DNA from 4 places in the Janthinobacterium breve genome. Region 3 is predicted to be linked to each of the others. Evidence: predicted binding sites of a transcription regulator. Region 3 holds the regulator's gene; each other region holds the start of a gene.

Region 1 (4,190 bases), on a different contig from region 3:
ATCCGACAGGATGCAGATCTTGCCGTAGCGCAGGCCGGACAGGTCGGGCGAGTCGCCCACGCTGTGCGGATCGACGCCGATGGCCACCGCGATGTCGTGGATCTCGTTATTGGCGAACAGGCGGTCGCGGTCCGTCTCCCACGAGTTCAGGACCTTGCCGCGCAGGGGCAGGATGGCCTGGAATTCCTTGTCGCGGCCCATCTTGGCCGAGCCGCCCGCCGAGTCGCCTTCGACGAGGAACAGTTCATTGCGCGTGATGTCCGACGATTCGCAGTCCGTCAGCTTGCCGGGAAGGACGGCGACGCCCGAGGATTTTTTCTTTTCCACTTTTTGCAGCGAACGCTGGCGCGACTGCGCCTGCTTGATCACGAGATCGGCCAGCTTCTTGCCGTAGTCGACGTGCTGGTTCAGCCATAGTTCCAGCGGCGGCTTGGTGAAGGTCGAGACCAGGCGCACGGCGTCGCGCGAATTCAGGCGCTCCTTGATCTGGCCCTGGAATTGCGGGTCCAGCACCTTGGCCGACAGCACGAACGAGGCGCGCGCAAAGACATCTTCCGGCAGCAGTTTCACGCCTTTTGGCAGCAGCGAATGCATCTCGACGAAGTTTTTCACGGCGCCGAACAGGCCGTCGCGCAAGCCCGATTCGTGCGTGCCGCCATTCGAGGTGGGAATCAGGTTGACATACGATTCGCGCACGATGGCACCTTCTTCCGTCCATGCCACCACCCAGGCCGCACCTTCGCCTTCGGCAAATCCTTCTGAGTCCGGGCCCGCGTATTGCGCGCCTTCGAACAGGGGAATCAGGGTTTCGCCATTCGATACCTGCGCCAGCGATTCGGTCAGGTAGCCGCGCAAGCCTTCAGCGTACTGCCAGGTCTGTGTATTGCCTGTCTTGGCGTTGGTCAGGGTGACGGTCACGCCGGGCAGCAGCACGGCTTTCGAGCGCAGCAGGCGCTGCAGCTCGGTTTGCGAGATATTCGGCGAATCAAAATACTTCGCATCGGGCCATGCGGTGACGCGCGTGCCCGACTTCTTGCCGTCGCGCGGAGCAGGGCGGGAACTCAGGGGCTCGATCACGTCGCCATTCGCAAACACCATGTGGTGCAAGCCGTTGCCGTCGTTCTCCTTGCGCCAGACGGTGATTTCCAGGCGCGTCGACAGCGCATTGGTGACGGACACGCCGACACCGTGCAAGCCGCCCGAGAACGCGTAGGCGCCGCCCGAACCCTTGTCGAACTTGCCGCCCGCATGCAGCCGTGTAAACACGATTTCCACCGTCGGCACGCCTTCTTCCGGATGCAGGCCGACGGGAATGCCGCGACCGTTGTCTTCGACGGTGATGCTGCCATCCGTATTTTGCGTGACGGCGATATGCGTGCAATGACCGCCCAGCGCCTCGTCGGAGGCATTGTCGATCACTTCCTGAATGATGTGCAGCGGATTTTCAGTGCGGGTGTACATCCCCGGGCGCTGCTTGACGGGTTCCAGTCCTTTCAGGACACGGATGGATGATTCGCTGTAGTCGGATGCTGGTTTTTTAGTGGCCATACGTGTTCAAGCTAAGTAAAGACAGTGGTTGGAACGCCAGGCCATGGCACTGCAGGGCGCAGTGACAACGGCGGCGATAACTGTATGAATATACAGTATATCCCGTCCAGCGTCACTGGGAGAGGGCAGTGCGGCAGGCATGGCGTCCTTGTGCGGACGCTCGCGCATTCTATCTTGTCCAGCGAGCAATAGCGCTACTCCAGGGCAACAACAGTGCGCTGCGCGCGTGGTTTTGCGCCAATTGTGGACGATTTTATGCGGTAAAGCCCCTGTTTTTACATCTTGTTTACAGCTGCTTCCCCAGTCTTTACGAATTTTTTAGACCCTTTTGGCTAATCTGCTCACTATCAAAACAAACCTGAATGAGGGTGGGAATGGATATCGTGTATCTCGGCTTGATTGCCGTTTTTTTCGTCGTGGTGGTCGGCTTTGCCGTCGCCTGCGACAAATTAGGGAGCGTCAAATGAACGCGTTTTATGTGCTGGGCGCCGTGGTCTCGGCTGGCCTGCTCGTGTACCTGCTGGTGGCGCTGTTGAAGGCGGAGGAACTGTGATGACGACGCAATCGATATTACTGCTGGTGGCCTTCCTGGCCGTACTGCTGGTCGCCGGCTATCCGCTGGGCCTGTACATGGCCAAGGTGGCTGGCGATGGCCCCGTGCGCGGCCTGGGCTGGCTGCAAAAGCTGGAAAACCTGCTGTACCGCTGGTCCGGCCTTCCTGCCGACAAGGCCATGGGCTGGAAAAGCTACGCCATCGCCCTGATCGTCTTCAATACCGTGGGCGCCGTCTTTGTGTACGGCCTGCAGCGCCTGCAGGGCTTCTTGCCCCTCAATCCACAGGGACTGGGCGCCGTCAGCCCCGATTCCTCGTTCAATACCACCGTCAGCTTCGTCGCCAATACCAACTGGCAGGGCTACGGCGGCGAGCAGACCATGAGCTACCTGACCCAGATGCTGGGCATGGCATGCCAGAATTTCTTTTCGGCGGCCACCGGCATCGCCGTGATCTTCGCGCTGGTGCGCGGCTTCGCCTCGCGCTCGGGTAAATCGATCGGCAACTTCTGGGTCGACCTGGTGCGCTCGACCCTGTACATCCTGCTGCCGCTGTCCTTGGCCCTGTCCGTCGTCTTCATGGGCGAAGGCATGATCCAGAATTTTTCCGCCTACAAGGAAGTGACGCTGCTCGACCACGTGGCGTATGAAACGCCGAAAATGACGGCCGACGGCCGGCCTGTGCTGGACGCCGCCGGTAAACCCGTAATGGAAGCGCAAGTGGCGACCACGCAGACGATCGCCATGGGCCCCGTCGCGTCGCAGGAATCGATCAAGCTGCTGGGAACGAATGGCGGCGGCTTCTTCAATGCCAATTCCGCGCATCCGTACGAAAATCCCACGGTGCTGTCGAACTTCCTGCAGATGCTGGCCATTTTCATCATTCCCGCCGGCTTGTGCTTCACGTTCGGCAGCATGGTGGGCGACATGCGCCAGGGCTGGGCCGTGCTGGCCGCGATGACCCTGATCTTTGTCGTCATGACGGCCGGCGTGATGAGCGCCGAGCAGCAAGCCAATCCTGCCTTGCAAGCCCTGGGCGTGGATCAGCAGGCCAGCAGCCTGCAATCGGGCGGCAATATGGAAGGCAAGGAAACGCGCTTCGGCATCAGCTCATCGACTCTGTTCGCGGCGGTGACGACGGCGGCATCGTGCGGCGCCGTCAATTCCATGCACGATTCCTATATGCCCCTGGGCGGCATGGTGCCGCTGCTGCTGATGCAATTCGGCGAAGTGATTTTCGGCGGCGTGGGCACGGGCCTGTACGGCATGCTGATGTTTGCCATCCTGGCTGTCTTCATCGCCGGCCTGATGATAGGGCGCACGCCTGAATACCTGGGCAAGAAAATCCAGGCCTATGAAATGAAGATGGTGTCGCTGGCCATCCTGGTCACGCCAGCCCTGGTATTGACGGGCACGGCGATCGCCGTGATGGTCGAACCGGGCAAGATCGGCGTGGCCAATCCCGGCGCGCATGGCTTCTCGGAGATCTTGTACGCCTTCACGTCGGCGGCCAACAACAACGGCAGCGCGTTTGCCGGGCTGTCCGCCAACACGCCGTTCTACAACGTGATGCTGGCGATCGCCATGTGGTTCGGCCGTTTCGGCGTGATCGTGCCCGTGCTGGCAGTGGCCGGTTCGCTGGCGGCCAAGCAGCGCCTGTCGGCCAATGCCGGCACCATGCCCACGCACGGCCCCATGTTCATCGGCTTGCTGATCGGCGTGGTGGTGCTGGTCGGCGTGCTCAATTACGTTCCCGCGCTGGCCCTGGGCCCGATCGTCGAACACCTGCAACTTTTTACAAAATAAGAGGCTACCATGTCACGCACAAGCCTGACCTTGTTCGATTCCGCATTGATTGGCCCTGCCATCGTCGATGCGTTCAAAAAACTCGACCCCCGCACGCAGTGGCGCAGCCCCGTGATGTTCGTCGTCTATGTCGGCAGCATCATCACGACCTTGCTGGCCATCCAGGCGCTCAATGGCCAGGGCGAGGCGCCGTTTGGCTTCATCCTGTCCGTCGCCGTGTGGCTGTGGTTTACCGTGCTGTTTGCGAACTTCGCCGAAGCGCTGGCCGAAGGGCGCAGCAAGGC
Region 2 (4,190 bases), on a different contig from region 3:
GATAGCCGCGCGAGCATCTCGTTGAGCGAACCGACCAGTGGCGTGATTTCCTCGGGCACCTGGCCCGATTCGATGGGGGAGAGGTCGTCGGGCGGCCGCGCGCGTATGCGCTCCTGCAATTGCGCCAGCGGCGACAGGCCGCGCGCCAGGGCAAACCAGACCAGGGCCAGGATCACGGGCAGGATGATGAACTGCGGCAAGATCACGCCCTTGATGATTTCATTGGCCAGCTGGGCGCGCTTTTCCAGCGTCTCGGCCACTTGCACCAGCGTGCGGCGCGGTTCGTCGTCGGTGCTGGACGGCATGTCGAGATAGCTGAACGCCACGCGCACGGGCGTGCCGTGGATGGTGTCGTTGCGAAACAGCACCATGCCGCTGCGGTATTTGTCGGGGTCTTGCGGCGGCGGCAAGTCGCGGTCGCCGTCGAGGTATTCGCCGTGCCCGCCCACCACCAGGTAATACAGGGTGTCGACATCGTCGCCGCGCAGGAAGTCACGGCCCTTGTTACTGCTGTTCTTGTCCGGCACTCGGCGCAGCATCGCGCCGTCGGCCTGCTTGACCTGTTGCGTCAGCACCGTCACGCTGTCTTCCAGCGCATGGTCGAACGGTTGATTGGCGATGCCCTTGGCCACCAGATAGGTGATGGCGATGCTCATCGGCCACAGTAGCAGCAAGGGCGCCAGCATCCAGTCGAGGATTTCGCCGAACAGCGAATGCTCGATGGTGTCATCCTGCTCCGTGGTGGGCGGCTCGAACCAGTCGTCTTCGTCCGCCTCGTCCGCTGGCGCCTCGCGCGCCTTCACTTTGTGGCGGGTCCGCTGGCCGGGCCTGCCGCCTCGCCCGCTTCGGCGTTCAGGCGCGCCGCTTCCGAGTATTTTTCCAGGCAATAGCCGAGGCCGCGCACGGTGGCGATGCGCACGCCGCCCACCTCGATCTTCTTGCGCAAACGGTGCACATACACTTCGATGGCGTTGTTCGACACTTCTTCGCCCCATTCGCACAGGTGGTCGACCAGTTGCTCTTTCGAGACGAGGCGGCCGGTGCGGCCCAGCAGGATTTCCAGCAAGCCCAGTTCGCGCGCCGACAGGTCGAGCATCTGGTCGTTGATGTAGGCGCTGCGCCCCACCTGATCGTAGCTGAGGGGGCCGTGCTTGATGACGGTGGCGCCGCCGCCTGCGCCGCGGCGCGTCAGGGCGCGCACTCTTGCCTCCAGTTCCGACAGGGCGAACGGCTTGGCCATATAATCATCGGCACCCAGGTCGAGGCCATTCACGCGTTGTTCGATGGAATCGGCGGCCGTCAGTATCAGTACCGGCAGCAGCGAGGCGCGCGCGCGCAGGCGGCGCAGCACTTCCAGGCCGGACATCTTCGGCAGGCCCAGGTCGAGGATCAGCAGGTCGAATTCCTGGGTGGACAGGGCCGTATCGGCCTCTTGGCCCGTCTTGACGTAGTCGATCGCATAACCGGACTGGCGCAGCGAGCGGGTCAGGCCATCGGCCAGCACGCTGTCATCTTCGGCAAGTAAAATACGCATGGTGCACTTCCTATGCTTGCAACATCAGGACATCTGAAGTCTGTATTGTGTTTCATTTTCCGCAAGGTGGATAGTTTTTGTGAAAAACCAGGGTTGTATTGATCTGTTTCAAAACAAATCCACGTTCCGCTTGCATTGATCACTGTTTTTTTATACAGTACTGTCTGTGTAAAGAATTTAACCCACTGGCGCTATCGCAGGCTGCAGGATCCAACTGGATTTGCAACTGTAGAACGGCTGAAAGAACATATGGACGATAAAAAAGCTGTAGTACCCGCATCGGAAAAAGCCAAGGCGCTCGCCGCCGCACTGGCGCAGATCGAGAAGCAGTTTGGCAAAGGTTCGGTCATGCGCATGGATGCCAGCGCGGTGATTGAAGAAGTGCAAGTCGTGTCGACCGGTTCGCTCGGCCTCGATATTGCGCTGGGCGTGGGCGGCTTGCCGCGCGGCCGCGTGGTGGAAATCTACGGTCCGGAATCGTCGGGTAAAACCACCCTGACCCTGCAAACCATTGCTGAAATGCAAAAACTGGGCGGCACTTGCGCCTTTATCGATGCCGAGCACGCGCTGGACGTCGGTTACGCGCAAAAGCTGGGCGTGAACCTGCACGAATTGCTGATCTCGCAACCGGATACGGGCGAGCAGGCGCTGGAAATCTGCGACGCCCTCGTGCGTTCGGGCAGCGTCGACCTGGTGGTCATCGACTCCGTGGCCGCACTGACGCCACGCGCCGAGATCGAAGGCGACATGGGCGATTCCCTACCAGGCTTGCAAGCGCGTCTGATGTCGCAAGCCCTGCGTAAATTGACCGGTTCCATCAACCGCACGAATACCCTGGTCATCTTCATCAACCAGATCCGCATGAAGATCGGCGTGATGTTCGGCAGTCCGGAAACCACCACGGGCGGCAATGCGCTGAAATTCTACGCCTCCGTGCGTCTGGATATCCGCCGCACTGGCTCGATCAAGTCCGGCGATGAAGTGATCGGCAACGAAACCAAGGTCAAGGTCGTCAAGAACAAGATCGCGCCACCGTTCAAGGAAGCGCACTTCGACATCCTGTACGGCGCCGGCACCTCTCGCGAAGGCGAAATCCTGGATCTGGGCTCGGATGCCAAGATCGTGGAAAAATCCGGTTCGTGGTACAGCTACAACGGTGAACGCATTGGCCAGGGCAAGGACAACGCCCGTGCCTTCCTGCAAGAGCGTCCGGCGCTGGCCCGCGAGATCGAAAACAAGGTCCGCGCTTCGTTGGGCGTGCGCGAACTGCCACCGCTGGCTGCTGAAAAGCCGGAAAAAGCGGATAAAGCCGCCGACAAGGCTGCCAAGGCTGCGGAAGCCAAGCTCGCCGAGTAAGCAGGCAAGTCGGCAGGCAGGCAGGCAAGCTGCTGCTGCGGCACGGCCAGTTTCGGCTGGCCTTGCTGGTGTCGGGTTGCCGGCGCTTGCGCCGCAGCTTGCCGCGCAAAAGATCTACAATGAATGCCGCCTCGCGCCTGTGCGCCAGGCGGCATTTGTACTGTTGACGGTGTTATTGATCGGCGTTTGACGGTATAGCTGCTGTGTTGATGTTGTGTTGATGTGATGGACGATAGGGTGGAATGATGGCAGCGGTACAACTGAGCCTGAAGGGCAGGGCGCTACGTTTTTTGTCGATGCGTGAACACAGCCGCATGGAATTGCGGCGCAAGCTGCAGCGGCATGCGCAGGAGGGCGACGACCTGGAAGCCTTGCTCGACAGCCTGGAGCAAGCCAACTGGCTGTCGCAGGAGCGTTTTTCCGAATCGCTGATCCACCGCCGCTCGGCCCGCTTCGGCAATAGCCGCATCATGGCGGAATTGCAAAGCCATGGCATAGGCGGCGAAGCACTGCAGGAACTCAAGGCGGGCCTGGCCGAAGGCGAAACCGCACGCGCCTGCGAAGTGTGGCGCCGCAAATTCGGTGAAGTGGCGCAGGATGCCGAACAGCGCAACAAGCAGGTGCGCTTCCTGATGCAGCGCGGCTTTTCGCAGCGCGCCGTGCAGGTGGCCTTGAAGGGGGTGGAGCCCGACGATGAGTAATATTTATTAACTTGACAGCAAGGATCAGTTATTCTGCCCAATTGCTGCTGCGCATGTTGCGTCCCAGCTTTTTTAATTGATATACGGGACACCTGATGAGCAATTGGCATGCCGGCTACACGGCCGAAACGGCATACACCTACGGCTATTACACGGAATTGAACCCCTTGCGCACACAGTTGTTGCTGCTGAGCTGGGGAATACAGCCGCCAAGGGTCAGCACCGCATGCGAACTCGGGTTTGGCCAGGGCGTGACCGTCAATATCCATGCCGCAGCGTCCTGCACACGCTGGTATGGTACCGATTTCAATCCGGCCCAGACCGCCTTTGCGCAGGAACTGGCCGAGGTCTCCGGCAATGGCGCCGTGCTGTCTGAGCAATCGTTCCAGGATTTTTGCGCCCGCACCGACCTGCCTGACTTCGATTTCATCGCCCTGCACGGTATCTGGAGCTGGATCTCGCCGGAAAACCAGGCGCATATCGCCGATTTCCTGGCGCGCAAGCTCAAGCCGGGCGGCGTGCTGTATATCAGTTACAACACGCAGGCGGGCTGGGCGGCGATGGCGCCGATCCGCGACCTGATGGAGCAGCACAGCCGC
Region 3 (4,190 bases):
GGAAGAAGTGTGCCGCGAAATCACGGCCGATTACCTGGTGTACCAGGATATCGGCGCGCTCAAACAGGCGATTGCCGACGTCAATCCGGCACTGACCAACTTCGAGGCTTCGTGCTTCGATGGTGTGTACGTGACGGGCGACGTGTCGCAGGAATACCTGGACCGCCTGGAATATGCGCGCCACCATCCGAAGGCTGCAGCGCCCGAAGATACGCCGCGTTCCCAGCTGAACCTGAACCTGGCGACAACGGAAGCATAAGTAACCTGCCCGGCCTGCGCCGGGCTTTTTTTTTCTGCGATCATGAACGATAAAAAAAACTACGGCTTTACCACCACCATCCTGCATAACGACCGCCGCAAGGGCATCGAGCATGGCTCCCTGCACAAGCCCGTGCACACCTCCGTCGCGTTTGGCTATGGCGACGCGCGCCAGCTCGCTTCCGTATTCCAGGGCAAGGAGCCGGGCTTTCGCTACGGCCGCCAGGGCAATCCGACGGTTTCGGCGCTGGAAGACAAGGTCAACAAGATGGAAGACGGCGTTGCTACCCTGTGCTTCGCCACCGGCATGGGCGCCATCGGCGCCGTGGTGCAATCCTTGCTGCGCGCGGGCGACCATGTGGTGTCGTCGGCCTTTTTGTTTGGCAACACCAACAGCCTGTGGCAAACGGTGACGGGGCAGGGCATCGCCGTGTCGTTTGTCGATGCCACCGATGTGGCCAACGTGGCCGCCGCCATCACGCCGGCCACGCGCATCGTGTTCGTGGAAACCATCGCCAATCCGCGCACGCAGATCGCCGACCTGGCAAAGATCGGCGCGCTGTGTCGCGAGAAGGGCATCCTGTACATCGTCGACAACACCATGACGACGCCGTACCTGTTTCGCCCGAAAGCGGTGGGCGCGGGCCTGGTGGTCAATGCCTTGACGAAATCCATCGGCGGCCACGGCAATGCGCTGGGCGGCAGCTTGACGGACACGGGCGTGTTCGACTGGACGCAGTACCCGAACATTTTCGACAATTATAAAAAGGCGGCACCCGCGCAGTGGGGCATCGCGCAAATCCGCGCCAAGGCCTTGCGCGACTTCGGCGCTTCGCTGGGCCCGGAGGCGGCGCACCATATCGCCGTCGGCGCGGAAACCATGGCCTTGCGCATGGACCGCAGCTGCTCGAACGCCCTGGCGCTGGCCACCATGCTGCAAGCGGACCCGCGCGTGGCTGCCGTGCATTACCCGGGCTTGACGTCGCACCCGCAGCACGCGCTGGCGACGGACTTGTTCCGCAGCTATGGCTCGCTGTTCAGCTTTGAATTGAAGGATGGCATCGACTGCTTCGATTTCCTGAATCGTCTCAATCTTGCCATTCCAGCGAGCAACCTCGGCGACACGCGCACCCTGGTCATTCCCGTTGCCCACACGATTTTCTACGAGATGGGTGCCGAGCGCCGCGCCAGCATGGGCATTGCCGAGTCGCTGATCCGTGTGTCCGTCGGTATCGAGGATGAAGCCGATCTGCTCGAGGATTTCCGCCTGGCACTGGATGCATAGGCCGCCGGACAAATGAAAAGGGCCGCAACAGTCATTCTGTTGCGGCCCTTTTTATATGCAGCTGTTTAATGCCAGCTGCGCATCAAGCCCACAGCCAGGCCCTCAAGGGCGAATTCATCTTCCGGCGACACGGTAATGACCTTGAAGTCGGGGTTTTCCGGCAGCAGTTCGATGACGGAGCCCGTTTTCTTGTAGCGTTTGACGGTGACTTCGTCGCCGATGCGGGCAACGACGATCTGGCCGTTCTTGGCGCTGTCGACCTTCTTGACGGCCAATAAATCGCCATCCATGATGCCGGCGTCGCGCATGGACCAGCCGCGTACCTTCAGCAGGAAGTCGGGCTTGGCCGAAAACAGGGCCGGGTCCACGTTGTAGCTCGCTTCCAGGTTTTCCTGCGCCAGGATGGGCGAACCGGCTGCCACGCGGCCGATCAGCGGCAGCGACATCAGCAGTGCTGCCGGCACCTTCGAGGACAGCGTGTCGGCGGCAGCACTCGCCGCCGCACCGATCAGGCGAATGCCACGCGACGTGCCGGGCGAAATCTCGATCGCGCCCTTGCGGGCCAGGGCTTGCAAATGCTCTTCGGCCGCATTGGCCGATTTGAAACCCAATTCATTGGCGATTTCGGCACGGGTAGGAGGGAAACCCGTATTTTCAATCGCGTCCTTGATCAGGTTCAGGATTTGTTCTTGTCGTGCTGTCAGCTTGATCATGAGCGGTGGGTGCATACTAAAATGCTGTCTATATGAACAGTCTGTATTTTTGTACAGTATCGCCCACTATGCAAGGGAATTTCCGTTATTTGCGCGAATTTCGTGCGAAATACTGGAATGCGCAGGGAAAAGCGCCTGGCGGGCCCCGTGTACGGGCCGCTTGTTGAAGGAATGATTGAAACGTTTGCAAAAGGCGGTTATAATCTTCGGCTGACCTTCCCACACCCGTCTTGACGCCGGGGTGGGCGATTATCAATCCGACCTGAAGGAGTTTGCATGCGTCATTATGAAATAGTCTTTATCGTCCATCCGGACCAAAGCGAGCAAGTGCCCGCGATGATCGAACGCTACAAAGCCAGCGTAACCACCCGCGGCGGTTCGGTTCACCGCGTGGAAGATTGGGGCCGCCGTCAAATGGCTTACTCGATCCAAAAGCTGCCTAAAGCACACTACATCTGCCTGAACATCGAATGCGACAACGAGACCCTGGTCGAGTTGGAAACAGCATTCAAATTCAATGATGCCGTGTTGCGTCACCTGACCGTTAAAATGAAGAAAGCTGAAACAGCTCCTTCGCCGATGATGAAATCGGTACAACGCGAAGACGCGGCCAAAAGCCACCGCACCGAAGCACCAGCAGCCGCTCCAGCCGCAGCAGCAGCTTAATTCTTGACCAGGATCGTGCGCTGAACCAGCTACAAGTAACCGCCATCATTGCCGAGCGCGAAATATTGCGCTATACCCCGGCAGGGCTGCCGATCGTGAATGCAGTATTGCAGCACAGTTCGCAGCAGATGGAAGCAGGGATTGCCCGTTTGACCGAGTTTGATATTGCCGCGCTAGCCGCTGGCGAAATCTCAGGCCGGTTCAGTCAGGCAAGCTTGGGCGGGGTATATCAGTTCACGGGTTTCCTGGCCAGGAAGAGCCGCAACAGCAAGAGTTTGGTGTTTCACATCATTGATTTTAGTGCAGTCACTTTGACTAGCGCATTTTAGATACAGGAGCCTGACATGGCATTCGGTAAAAAGTTCGACAAAAATAAGCTCAAGCTTAAAGAAAAACGCAAACAGCAAAATCCGTTGTTCAAACGCAAGAAGTTCTGCCGCTTCACCGCAGCTCACGTTGAGCAAGTCGACTACAAAGACGTCGACACGCTGAAAGACTTCGTCCAAGAAAACGGCAAGATCATGCCAGCACGCCTGACCGGTACCAAAGCGCACTACCAGCGCCAAGTCGACACCGCAATCAAGCGCGCTCGCTTCCTCGCGCTGCTGCCATACACCGATCTGCACCACGCTTAATCGGTCAGATATTCCTGGAGAAGAACTATGCAAATCATTCTGTTAGAAAAAGTTGTTAACGTCGGTAACCTCGGCGAAGTCGTCAAAGTCAAAGACGGTTACGCACGTAACTTCCTGATCCCGCAACGCCTGGCACGTCGTGCTACGGCTACCGCTGTGGCTGAATTCGAAGTCAAGCGCGCCGAACTGGAAAAAGCTGCTGCCGCCAAACTGGCTGCATCGCAAGCCCAGGGCGAAAAACTGAGCGGTCTGACCGTTCAAGTTGCTCAAAAAGCTGGCGTCGATGGCCGTCTGTTCGGTTCCGTCACCAACTTCGACATCGCTGAAGCGCTGACCAAGCAAGGTTTTGCTGTTGAAAAAGCACAAATCCGCATGCCTACCGGCCCGCTGAAGATCGTTGGCGAGCACAGCGTTTCGGTTGCTCTGCACACCGACGTGGTCGTGGAAGTTGTTATCGCTGTCGTTCCAGACGCGAACGCGTAATCGTTTGCGGGCCTGTCCCGCAAGCATTGCCGCACGATGAAAAGCCGGGTTCGCCCGGCTTTTTTGTGGCCTTTTTTTCGCTCAATTTCAGCCCTTTATTTTTGCCAGCACGCCGAAGCGGGTATAATTCGCGCCATGAACGCCCCCTCT
Region 4 (4,190 bases), on a different contig from region 3:
CCAGCGGCTTGCCATCGGGACCGTGCGGGTCGAGGATGGCGGGAATCTTGTTGTTGGGATTGAGCGACAGGAATGCGGGCGACAGCTGGTCGTTCTGCTCGAAGCTGACCAGGTGCGGCTCGTACGCCAGGCCCAGCTCTTCCAGCAGGATGGAGACCTTGATGCCGTTCGGCGTGGGCAGCGAGTACAGTTGCAGGCGCTCGGGATGCCGGGCAGGCCATTTCTCGGTGATGGGAAAGTCGGAAAGTTGGGACATGGAAATCCTTATTGAAGTAATGACGCGGCGCAAGAAGGCAAGTATAGCCAAGCATGGCAATGTGCGTTGCGCGCCGCTTGAAACGCTCTGGCCGCCACTCAGCCAAACAAACCATGCAGGAACCAGCGCGGCGCAGCGTCTTCTCCGCTGCCGGCGATGCGTTCGCGGTAGACCCAGTAATGGGCGTGGTCGCGTCCTTCCGCAATAAAATAATCGCGCGCCTGCGACTGGCCCCACCAGCCCGCCTCGATGCGCTCGGCGACAGACACCATTTTTAGAGGCGAGCCATAGAAGGGCCGGTGCTCGCGCATCAGCAGGGCCACCGGTTGCGCCAGCAGCCAGCCGGGGCGGGGCATGCCGGGCAAACCGGGCGGCAAGTCGGGTAGCGCGCTTCTTGAAACGGGCTTGGCCGGCAGCGGCAGCCACTGGTTGGCCGCTTCGGGGCGGTAATCGGCGCGCGGCACTGCCTGCAAGACATTCTCGGCGCCCAGGCGCGCCACCAGCAATTCCATCAGGCGCTGGCGCTCCTGCGGCGTGCCGCCCGGCTCGGGAAACAGGCTCTCGCTGGGTGGCGCCATGGCTTGCACCTGCAGCGCTTCTAGGGTCAGGCCGATCACGGGTGCGTCCAGCACCAGCTGCGCCAGGCGCTCCTTCAGCAAACGCAATAAATGCTCGTCGCGCCAGACGGCCTCGCCCAGCGCCAGGTCGATGACGGTGGGCGGGCGCGCCACCCTGCCCCGCTCGTGCGCCAGCAGCAGTTGTATGCGCTCGACGGCGAATTGTCGCGCGCACAGCCAGCCCGTCATTTGCTGCAACAGGCGGCGCGCGCCGAACAGTAAGGCATCCGCATGCTCCACGCGGTCGAACAATTCCAGGCTGGCGCGGAACGTGGGCGGCGCTTCGAGCCACAGGTACAGTTCCGTGCTGTGGCCATGCGCATCGTCTAGCATGTCCAGCAAGGCCCCGCCGCAACGGCGCTGCAGGCCGGGCCGGGGCAACTGACGCAGTTGCCCCAGGGTACGGCAACCGATGCCCTCCAGCCAGTCCTGGTAAGGGCGCGCGGGCGGCAGCAAGGCGCACGGCAGGCGGTCGAGGCGGCGCACGAGACTGGCCATGCCCAGCACCCGGCCCCCGCGCGTACCGGCGCGCGCCAGCAGCCAGGCGCCGCGCGCCGTGGGCGCGCACGACAGCTGGGCCGTATAGCCCAACGCGCGCAAACTGGCCGCAATCTGCCGGCACAGGGCGCGCACGCCGCCAAACAGGCGCAGGCTGGCGCCCGCATCGACCAGCAAAGTTGCCTCCTCGCCCTGCGCCACCAGCGGCGAGTATTGCAGCAGCGCCAGCGCCACCGCTTGCAGGGCTTGCGCTTCCAGTTCCAGCGAGCGCTCGTGCAGGCGCGCCTGCGGCGCCAGCATCAGCGCGCCCGCGCGGCGCATGCCCAGCCGGATGCCGGCCGCCCGCGCCAGCGGCGACAGGGCCATCACTTGCTCCTGCTCCAGCACCACGCCCAGGTGGTCAGCCGACCAGCGCGGGCAAAACACTTCGAGCGGGAGCCGGGGCAGGCACAGGCCGATCCAGAGTCGCATGGCGCAGCAGTAAAGAAGGAGGTTGCAGGGGCAGGAACAGGGGCGCGTCGCGCTGCGGTCCCCGGCGCTTGATGAAGCCGATCTCGATGCCGCCGGCGGCCGGGCGCACGGACAGGCGCAGCGGCGCCGGTGACGCATCCTGCGCGCCGTGCAAGGGGCGCAGCATGCAGAACAGGGTATTGCCGCTTTGCGCAGCCAGGTGCAGGCGGCGCAGGCTGTCGCCGCGCACGTGTGACTGCCAGAACAGCAAGGCGCCGCAACTGCCGCTGCGCAAGATATTTTCCGCCGCCCACAAGGCATCCTTGCTGCCGGCGCTCTTTATCCACAGCAGCTGCGACGGCGCCAGACCCTGCGCGGCCAGGGCCAGCGCCTGCGGCGGATGGGGCGGCTGCAGCAGCACGATGGGCAAGCCCGGCAGCTGCGCCAGCGCGGGCGCCAGCAACCGCAATTCGCCGCTGCCCGGCTGCTGCACCAGCAGATCGATGAGGCTGCCGCTGGGCCAGCCGCCGCCGGGCAGTTGCGCGGACAAGGCGGCAAAGCCCGTGTCCAGGCAGCGTGCGGCACCCTGGCCCAGCTGCGATGCGCGCCACAGGGACGGGTGCAAGGCTTCCGGCGACGCCATCAATTCGGAATGTTGCATAATTGAATATGAAGATAAATACTGTATGCATATACAGTACTATCCAGCCTCCATTTTGGCAAGGCTTATCTGCGCAGCACCTCGCCGGGGGCCGTCCCGCCATGTCCGAAAAACCCCGTTTCTGACATCGATTGCTGTACCATAAGCACTCTCCTTACCGCTCGGCAATGCACCGGGTGGCTCCCTCCGTCCATAAGGAAACGCATTTGACCACCATCCAAATCATCAGCGCCATCGTCTTCGGCCTTGCGCTCATCCATACCTTCGCCGCCAAGTCGTTTGAAACATTATCGCGGCGCCATCCCCGCCATGCGGGCTTGCTGCATTTGCTGGGCGAAGTGGAAGTCGTATTCGGCTTCTGGGCCTTCATTTTGATCATCATCATGGCCTTTGTCTCGGGCGGCGATGCGGCCATCGAGTATGCCGAATCGCGCCAGTACACGGAACCGCTGTTCGTCTTTGTCGTCATGGTCGTGGCCGCCTCACGCCCCGTGCTCGACGCCGTGCAGCGCCTGCTCAAGGGCGTGGCGCACGTGATGCCGCTGCGCACGGAACTGGCCCTCGTCTGGCTGGGACTGGCGCTCGTGCCCCTGACGGGCTCGTTGATCACGGAACCGGCCGCCATGACCCTGGCCGCGCTGATGCTGGCGCCGCAGATCTTCCGCCCGGGCATTCCTGAATGGCTGAAATACGGCGCGCTGGGCGTGCTCTTCGTCAACGTCTCCATCGGCGGCACCCTGACCTCGTACGCGGCGCCGCCCGTGCTGATGGTGGCCACCACGTGGAACTGGGACAGCGCCTTCATGGCCAGCCATTTCGGCTGGAAAGCGGCCATCGCCGTGCTGGTCAACGCCACTGGCGTGAGCATATTGCTGCGCAAATACCTGCACAGCAACACCTCCGACATCAAGCCGAAAGCGGGCGAGGTGGAAGCGCCAAAAGTGCCGCTGGCCGTCAGCCTCGTGCACATGATCGTGCTGGCCGGCGTGGTCACCCTGGCGCATCATCCCGTGCTGTTCATCGGCCTGTTCCTGTTCTTCCTCGGCTTCGTGCAGGCATATGAGCGCTATCAAAGCCCGCTGATCCTGAAAGAGGGCTTGCTGGTCGGCTTCTTCCTCGGCGGCCTGGTGGTGCTGGGCGGCATGCAGCAATGGTGGCTGCAACCCATCGTCTCCAGCCTGAAGCCGCTGGCCCTGTTCTTCGGCGCCCTGGGCTTGACGGCGATCACCGACAATGCGGCCCTGACTTATCTGGGTTCGCTGATCGCAGGCATGACGGACGAAGCGAAATACATGCTGGTGGCCGGCGCCGTGGCCGGCGGCGGCCTGACCGTCATCGCCAACGCGCCGAATCCGGCCGGGGTGGCCCTGCTGCGCCGCGGCTTCAAGGATGAATCGATCGGCGCCGTCGGCCTGCTGGCCGGCGCCCTGCTGCCGACGACCGTGGCGGCCCTGGCCTTCCTGGCCCTGTAAGCAACTTCATGGGGCGGCTGCCGGCCGCCCCTGCTCTCCCTCAGTTCCCTCTTCAGTTGCCTTCCTCAGTTACCTCGTAGACGAGGAAGTGCAGGCGATCATAGAACAGGCTGTAGGCATAGTCGAACGTGCCCACGCTGCGAAAACCCTTGTGCAGATACACTTGCAGCGCTTCGCTCTTTTCCCACACCGTCAGGGTGATGCGCGCACAGCCCTTGCGGCCGGCCAGGTCGCGG

What was found. Region 3 encodes LexA, which represses DNA repair genes until DNA is damaged. Its sites were predicted from a motif close to ACTGTATNNNNATACAGT; they were not measured.
Region 1: ACQ4W0_RS00360 (DNA topoisomerase IV subunit B) is a predicted target of LexA. The motif match lies at 1,628-1,645, and genes of this name have one in related genera.
Region 2: recA (recombinase RecA) is a predicted target of LexA. The motif match lies at 1,676-1,693, and genes of this name have one in related genera.
Region 4: imuA (translesion DNA synthesis-associated protein ImuA) is a predicted target of LexA. The motif match lies at 2,503-2,520, and genes of this name have one in related genera.

Annotation. Positions count from the first base shown of each region.
Region 1 is NZ_JBNYXY010000001.1:76,365-80,554, reverse strand. Features, by position in the region: gene ACQ4W0_RS00360 (DNA topoisomerase IV subunit B) at 1-1,548, opposite strand, end outside; gene kdpF (K(+)-transporting ATPase subunit F) at 2,012-2,101, shown strand; gene kdpA (potassium-transporting ATPase subunit KdpA) at 2,101-3,906, shown strand; gene kdpB (potassium-transporting ATPase subunit KdpB) at 3,916-4,190, shown strand, end outside.
Region 2 is NZ_JBNYXY010000001.1:321,913-326,102, reverse strand. Features, by position in the region: gene ACQ4W0_RS01565 (sensor histidine kinase) at 1-803, opposite strand, end outside; gene ACQ4W0_RS01560 (response regulator) at 800-1,534, opposite strand; gene recA (recombinase RecA) at 1,784-2,890, shown strand; gene recX (recombination regulator RecX) at 3,136-3,591, shown strand; gene ACQ4W0_RS01545 (methyltransferase regulatory domain-containing protein) at 3,687-4,190, shown strand, end outside.
Region 3 is NZ_JBNYXY010000014.1:68,534-72,723, forward strand. Features, by position in the region: gene purF (amidophosphoribosyltransferase) at 1-259, shown strand, start outside; gene ACQ4W0_RS26095 (cystathionine gamma-synthase family protein) at 302-1,543, shown strand; gene lexA (transcriptional repressor LexA) at 1,609-2,256, opposite strand; gene rpsF (30S ribosomal protein S6) at 2,533-2,922, shown strand; gene priB (primosomal replication protein N) at 2,943-3,251, shown strand; gene rpsR (30S ribosomal protein S18) at 3,267-3,557, shown strand; gene rplI (50S ribosomal protein L9) at 3,585-4,040, shown strand; gene ACQ4W0_RS26125 (replicative DNA helicase) at 4,176-4,190, shown strand, end outside.
Region 4 is NZ_JBNYXY010000003.1:73,686-77,875, forward strand. Features, by position in the region: gene ACQ4W0_RS05695 (glutathione S-transferase N-terminal domain-containing protein) at 1-256, opposite strand, end outside; gene ACQ4W0_RS05700 (Y-family DNA polymerase) at 355-1,842, opposite strand; gene imuA (translesion DNA synthesis-associated protein ImuA) at 1,772-2,482, opposite strand; gene ACQ4W0_RS05710 (putative Na+/H+ antiporter) at 2,689-3,954, shown strand; gene ACQ4W0_RS05715 (GNAT family N-acetyltransferase) at 4,007-4,190, opposite strand, start outside.